2 regions of the Kineococcus esterisolvens genome follow, and region 1 is predicted to be linked to the other one. Evidence: predicted binding sites of a transcription regulator. Region 1 holds the regulator's gene; the other holds the start of a gene.
The links. Region 1 encodes HrcA, which represses chaperone genes, less so after heat shock. Its sites were predicted from a motif close to GNTNGCACTCGGNNNNNCCGAGTGCNANC; they were not measured.

Region 1 (3,400 bases):
ACGAGCGCGGGCAACCCCAGCAGCGCGAACGACAGGCCCAGGGTGGGCAGGGCGAGGAGCGCGGCGACCACGCCCAGGACGATCTCGTAGAGCACGAACGAGATGCTCATGTTCAGCGCCTCGGCGGTGTGCTCGCGCACGAACCGGCTGCGGTCCTTGAAGACCAGGAACAGCACCAGTGGCGCGACCACCGGCAGGCCGATCCACAGCAGCAGCGTCCCCACGTGCGCGAGCACGCTCCAGGTGCGCTCGTCCTGCACCGACACCGGCGGCTTCTGCTGCCACTGCGGCGGCCGGCCGGGGCCCTGCGGGGGCGGCCACGGCTGACCGTGCTGCTGCGCCGCCTCCTGCTCGGGCTGCCAGCCCGGGCGCCACCCGGGCGTCCAGCCGGGCTGCTGCTCCCCGCCGGCGCCGGGGGCGTGCGGGTCCTTCGTGAAGTCCGGGCGGGACGACTGGTGCGGGTCGCTCACGGTGGCCTCCTGGGCGTCGCCGGGGTTCGGGTTCACGTCGATCCTCCCGCGCGGGCGGGCCGGGTGTCGTCCTCCCGCGGGGTGGACCCGGGTGCGACGAGGGGAGGAGACGGGCGCCTCAGCGGTCCGCCGCGTCCGCCGTGACGAAGTCCACCAGCTCCTCCACCCGGCCCAGCAACGCCGGCTCCAGGTCGGCGTAGGTGCGCACCGTGCCCAGGATCCGCTTCCAGCCGTGCGCGACGTCGGCCTGCGTGGCGTGCGGCCAGCCCAGCTCGGCGAGGATCCCGTGCTTCCAGGAGGTGCCGCGCGGCACGACCGGCCAGCGCTCCCAGCCGAGGCGCTCGGGGCGCACGGCCTGCCAGACGTCGACGAACGGGTGGCCCACGACGAGCACGTGCGGGTTCTTCGAGACCGCGGCCACGATGCGCGACTCCTTGCTGCCGGGCACGAGGTGGTCCACCAGCACGCCGATGCGCCGCCCCGGGCGGGGGCCGAAGGAGCGCACCGCGGCGTCGAGGTCGTCGACGCCGTCGAGCAGCTCCACGACCACGCCCTCCACGCGCAGGTCGTCGCCCCAGACCTTCTCCACCAGCTCGGCGTCGTGCCGGCCCTCCACCAGGATGCGGGAGGCGCGCGCAGTGCGGGCCGCGGCGCCGGCGACGGCCACCGACCCGCTGGCGGTGCGGGTGGGCGCAGCGGGGGCGGCGGGCCCCCTGGGCGCCACCAGCCGCACGGGCTGCCCGTCCACCCAGAAGCCCGGGCCCAGCGGGAAGGTGCGGGTGCGCCCCCTGGCGTCCTCCAGGACGACGACGTGCACGCCGCCGCTCTTCTCCACGCGCACCACCGCGCCCACCCAGCCGGTCTCCACGTCCTCGACGACGAGGCCGCGCGCGGCGGGCTCCTCGCGGTGCGTCGGGCGCCGCGGGTGCGGGTCCGTGGACAGCACGTCGCGGCCGTAGCGGTCGGCGGGGCGGGGTGCGGACCGGGCGTTCGGGCTCACCCGCGGCACGCTAACGAGCGGTGCGGGCGGCGCGGTGGAGGCGCGCTGACCGGGTCCGCTGGCCTAGACTTGGCACTCGGATCCGGCGAGTGCCAGTGGGGTGCCCGCGGAGGACGGGGAGCGGAGGTGGGTGTGAGCGACGACCGCAGGCTCGCGGTGCTGCGCGCCATCGTCGAGGACTACGTCTCGACCCACGAGCCCGTGGGGTCCAAGGCGCTGGTCGAGCGGCACCGCCTCGGCGTGTCCCCGGCCACCATCCGCAACGACATGGCGGTGCTGGAGGAGGAGGGGTACATCGCCCAGCCGCACACCAGCGCCGGGCGCATCCCCACCGACAAGGGCTACCGCCTGTTCGTGGACCGCCTCGCCAACCTCAAGCCCATGTCGCCGGCCGAGCGCCGCGCCATCCAGGCCTTCCTCGACGGCGCCGTCGACCTCGACGACGTCGTGGACCGCACCGTGCGGCTGCTGGCGCAGATCACCCGCCAGGCCGCCGTCGTGCAGTACCCGTCGCTGTCGCGGGCGGCGGTGCGGCACGTGGAGGTGGTGCCCGTCGGCGGGCGCAGCGCGCTGCTGGTGCTCATCACCGACACCGGCCGCGTCGAGCAGCGCGTCGTCGACGTGCGCTCGGCCACGGACGTGGAGTCGCTGCCGGAGGTCCTGGCGGTGCTGCGCGACCGCGTCAACGCCGCCGTCGCCGGCAAGCGGCTGAAGCAGGCGCGCGAGGAGCTCACCGCCGTCGTCCAGGCCAGCCCGCCGGGCCACATGGCGGTGACCGCCGAGGTCGTCGCCGCGCTCGGCGACTGCCTGAGCGCCGGGCTGGAGGAGCGCGTCGTCATCGCCGGCACCGCCAACCTCGTCCGATCGGGCGCCGCCGACCTCGCCGCCTCCCTCGGCAGCGTGCTGGAGGCGCTGGAGGAGCACGTGGTGCTGCTGCGGCTGGTGCAGGAGATGGCCGAGGAGGGCGGCGGCGACCGCGGCGCGCTCACCGTGCGCATCGGCGCGGAGAACCTCCACCTCGGTCTGCCGGAGACCTCCGTGGTGACCAGCGGTTACGGCGAGGGGGAGGTCCTGGCCCGCCTCGGCGTGCTCGGTCCGACCCGCATGGACTACCCCACGACGATGGCGGCGGTGCGGGCGGTCTCCCGCTACGTGTCGCGCATCCTGTCCCAGTGACCCACCCGACCACCCCCCGACGGGAGACCTGAGCACCTCGTGAGCGACTACTACGACGTCCTCGGCGTCAGCAGGGACGCCTCGGCGGAGGACATCAAGCGCGCCTACCGCAAGCTGGCGCGCAAGCTCCACCCCGACGTCACCTCCGACCCCGACGCCGGGGACAGGTTCAAGGAGGTCTCCCAGGCCTACGAGACGCTCTCCAACCCGGACAAGCGCGCCCAGTACGACCGCGGCGGCGCACCCGGCGGGGCCGGCGGCTTCGGCCAGGGCTTCGGCTTCTCCGACATCATGGACGCGTTCTTCGGGCAGAGCGGGGCCGCCGGCGGCCGCGGCCCGGTCAGCCGCACCCAGCGCGGCCAGGACGCCCTCATCCGCGTGGACGTGGACCTGGCCGAGGCCGCCTTCGGCGGCGAGCGGCAGATCCAGGTCGACACCGCGGTGCTGTGCCCCACCTGCAAGGGGACCTGCTGCCAGCCGGGCACCCAACCGGAGACGTGCGACATCTGCGGCGGGCAGGGCTCGGTGCAGCGCGTGGTGCGCTCCCTGCTGGGGCAGGTCATGACCAGCCAGCCGTGCCCGACGTGCCACGGCTTCGGCACGGTGCTGCCCTCGCCGTGCCTGGAGTGCAGCGGGGAGGGGCGGGTGCGCGCCCGACGGCCGCTGACCATCCGCATCCCCGCCGGGGTGGACACCGGCACCCGCATCCAGCTCGCCGCCCAGGGCGAGGTCGGCACCGCCGGCGGCCCGCCCG
Region 2 (3,400 bases), on a different contig from region 1:
GGGCGACTTCGAGACCCGCCACGAGTTCTTCGCCCGCAACCGGGAACTGCTGCAGGAGGCCGAGGAGCTGGAGCACCGGGCGCGGCGGCGCGACATCGTCGTCGACGACGAGGTCCTGTTCGCCTTCTACGACGCGCGGATCCCCGCCGACGTCGTCTCCGGCCGCCACTTCGACGGCTGGTGGAAGCAGGCGCGGCGCACCGACCCCGACCTGCTGACCTTCGACCCGGCCATGCTCGTGGCCGACGACGCCGCGGTCAGCGAGGAGGAGTTCCCCCGCACGTGGCGGCAGGGCGACCTGGAGCTGCCCCTGACGTACGTGTTCGAGCCCGGCTCCCCGCGCGACGGCGTGACGGTGGACGTCCCGCTGGAGGTCGTCAACCGCTTCGACGAGCGCGACCTGCTGTGGCAGGTCCCGGGTTTCCGGCACGAGCTCGTCACCGCGATGCTGCGCTCGCTGCCCAAGCAGCTGCGCAAGAACCTCGCCCCGGCCCCCGACAAGGCCGCCCGGTTCCTCGAGCGCGTCAGCCCCCGCCAGGAGGACTTCTGGGCGGCCTTCGAGGCCGAGCTGCCCCGCCTGGGCGACGGGACGGAGATCTACGCCGAGGACGTGGACTGGTCGCGGGTGCCCGCCCACCTGCGACCGACCGTCCGCATCACCGCCGCCGACGGCTCGGTGCTGGCCGAGGGCAAGGACTTCGCCCGGCTGCGCGAGGCCGTGTCGGTGCAGGTGCGCGAGACGATCGCCGAAGCCGCCGACGAGCTCGCGCGCACCGGTGCCACCGCCTGGCCGGCCGACCCCGGCCCCGCGGACCTGCCCGCGCTCATCCCCGGCACCCACACCACGGTGCGCCGCGGCAGCGAGGTCGTCTCCTTCCCGGCGCTGGTCGACGAGGGCGCGTCGGTGGGCCTGCGCACCTTCGCCACCGCCGCCGAGGCCGCGCACGCCCACCGGGCCGGCACGGTGAGGCTGCTGCTGCTCGTGCTGCCCTCCCCGTTGCGGGCGGTGCAGTCCGGCCTGCCCAACGACGCCAAGCTGCTGCTGGCGCGCGCCCCGCACGGCAACGCCGCCGCCGTGCTCGAGGACTGCCTGCGCGCCGCCGTCGAGAAGCGGCTGGACGCCGCCGGCGGCCCGGTGCGCAGCGCAGCGGACTTCGCCCGCCTCGCGCGGGAGGTCGGGAGCGGGCTGCTGTCCACGACCACCGAGGTCGTCGACCGCGCGCTGCGCGTGCTGCGCTCGGCCGCGGAGGTGGAGCGGGCGATCTCGCGCACCAGCAGCCTGGCGCTCGTGGCCTCGCTGGCGGACGTGCGCGAGCAGTTCACCGGGCTGGTCCACGCGGGGTTCGTCACCGACGCCGGTGCCGACCGGCTGCCGGACCTGCTGCGGTACCTGCAGGGGATCCTGCGGCGGCTGGCGACGATGCCCGAGAACCCCCAGCGCGACCGGGTGCGGATGGCGGAGTTCGCCCGGGTGCGCGACGAGCACGCCGCGCACCTGCGCCGGGCCGGTGCGACGGTGCCGCCTGAGCTGGTGCGGATCCGCTGGGCGCTGGAGGAGCTGCGGTTGCAGAAGTTCTCCCAGCCCGTGCCCACCGCCGGTCCGGTCAGCGACGAGCGGATCCTCAAGGCCCTCGCCGAGCTCGGCTGATCCGCTGCGGCGCAACAGATTCACCTCTTGCGCTCACCGTCCGCGAGTGCTAACACTGGTGGTGCGGGCGCGGGAAGGCCCCGGCCCGCGAGGGAAGCAGTCGCATCTGGTGTGGATCATCGGAGGTGGTTGTGGTGTTGATGCGGACCGACCCGTTCCGCGAGCTCGACCGGCTGACCCAGCAGGTGCTGGGGACCACGGCGCGGCCGGCTGCGATGCCGATGGACGCCTGGCGCAGCGGCGAGGAGTTCGTCGTGGAGTTCGATCTGCCCGGCGTGGACCCGTCCAGCGTGGAGCTGGACGTGGAGCGCAACGTGCTGACCGTCAAGGCGCAGCGTCCCGTCAACGAGAGCACCGAGGAGATGATCGCGGCCGAGCGCCCGCGCGGCGTGTTCAGCCGCCAGCTCATCCTCGGTGACAACCTCGACACCGAGCGGATCTCGGCGTCCTACCGCTCCGGCGTCCTGACGCTGCGCGTGCCGGTGGCCGAGCGCGCCAAGCCGCGGCGCATCGCCGTCGAGGTCGCCGACGACAGCGCTGACGCGGGTGCCCGCGAGCAGCAGGCCATCGGCGCCTGAGACGAGTCCGACGTGACCGGGACGACGGCCGGCGCGCCGCCGCACGAGGCGTTCTGCGAGCTGCTGGGTGCGGACCCGGACTGGGTCCGCGTCGAGTTCGAGGCGCTCGTGGCGGCGGGCTGGCGGGGAGGAGGTGTGCGCAGGGCCGCGGGGAGCGTGGACGCGCCCCGTCCGGCGGGGCCGGTCGACCGGCTCGCGCCGCGCTCGCGGCGGCCCGCCCCGCTCAGGCGCGGGCGGGCCCCGGTGGAGCGACCGCCGCGCCGGGAGCGCTCGCCCCCGCGCGCGACCTGCGCACCGGCGGGCCCGGGCCGTGGCGCGGGGTCAGGCGACCGGCACCTCGAGCGGCCGCACGGCCACCGGCGCACCCGTCAGCAGCGACTCCTGCGCCGCGTCGGCGACGCGGGAGGCGGCGACGGCGTCCGCCGGGTGGCACAGGTCCCCCTCGACGCCGTTCACCAGGTCCACGAAGGCCGCGACCTCCGCGCGGTAGGCGTCGGAGAAGCGCTCGGCGAACGTCGCGTGCGGCGGTCCCGGCGGGAAGGCGACCCCCGTCTCCGCCGAGCGGGCCGCCATCCGGTCGTCCATCCCGACCACCACGGTGCCGAGCGACCCCTGCAGCTCCAGGCGCACGTCGTGCCCGGCGCCGTTGTACCGCGAGGCCGTCACGACCGCGAGCGTCCCGTCGTCGAGCGTGCACACCGCCAGCGCGGTGTCCACGTCGCCGACCCGGCCGATCTCCGGGTCGCCGTTGTTGGAGCCGCGCGCGTAGACCTCCACGACCTCCCGGCCAGTGATCCAGCGCAGCACGTCGAAGTCGTGCACGCTGCAGTCGCGGAACAGCCCGCCGGAGGTCGCCAGGAACGACACCGGCGGAGGGGCGGCGTCGCAGGTGACGGCGCGCACCGCGTGCAGCCAGCCCAGCTCCCCGGCGTCGAAGGCCCGCTTGGCCTCGCGGTAGCCCGCGTCGTGGCGGCGCTGGTGGCCGATGCGCACGACGCCCCCGCGGGCCGCGACGTGCTCGAGCACGGGCAGCGACAGGGCGACGTCGGGGGCGACGGGCTTCTCGCACAGCACCGGGACGCCCGCCTCGACGCCGGCGCGGATGAGCCCGGGGTGCGCAGCGGTCCCGGTGGCCACGACCAGGCCGTCGATCCCGCTGCGCAGCAGCGCCTCC

Region 2: ACRYR8_RS00355 (Hsp20/alpha crystallin family protein) is a predicted target of HrcA. The motif match lies at 1,674-1,702, and genes of this name have one in related genera.

What each region holds. Positions count from the first base shown of each region.
Region 1 covers NZ_JBJLRI010000002.1:94,729-98,128, reverse strand. The annotation lists gene ACRYR8_RS01480 (DUF4870 domain-containing protein) at 1-506, opposite strand, end outside; gene ACRYR8_RS01475 (DUF3097 family protein) at 589-1,470, opposite strand; gene hrcA (heat-inducible transcriptional repressor HrcA) at 1,603-2,646, shown strand; gene dnaJ (molecular chaperone DnaJ) at 2,686-3,400, shown strand, end outside.
Region 2 covers NZ_JBJLRI010000001.1:76,336-79,735, reverse strand. The annotation lists gene hrpA (ATP-dependent RNA helicase HrpA) at 1-1,648, shown strand, start outside; gene ACRYR8_RS00355 (Hsp20/alpha crystallin family protein) at 1,783-2,226, shown strand; gene ACRYR8_RS00350 (Gfo/Idh/MocA family protein) at 2,548-3,400, opposite strand, start outside.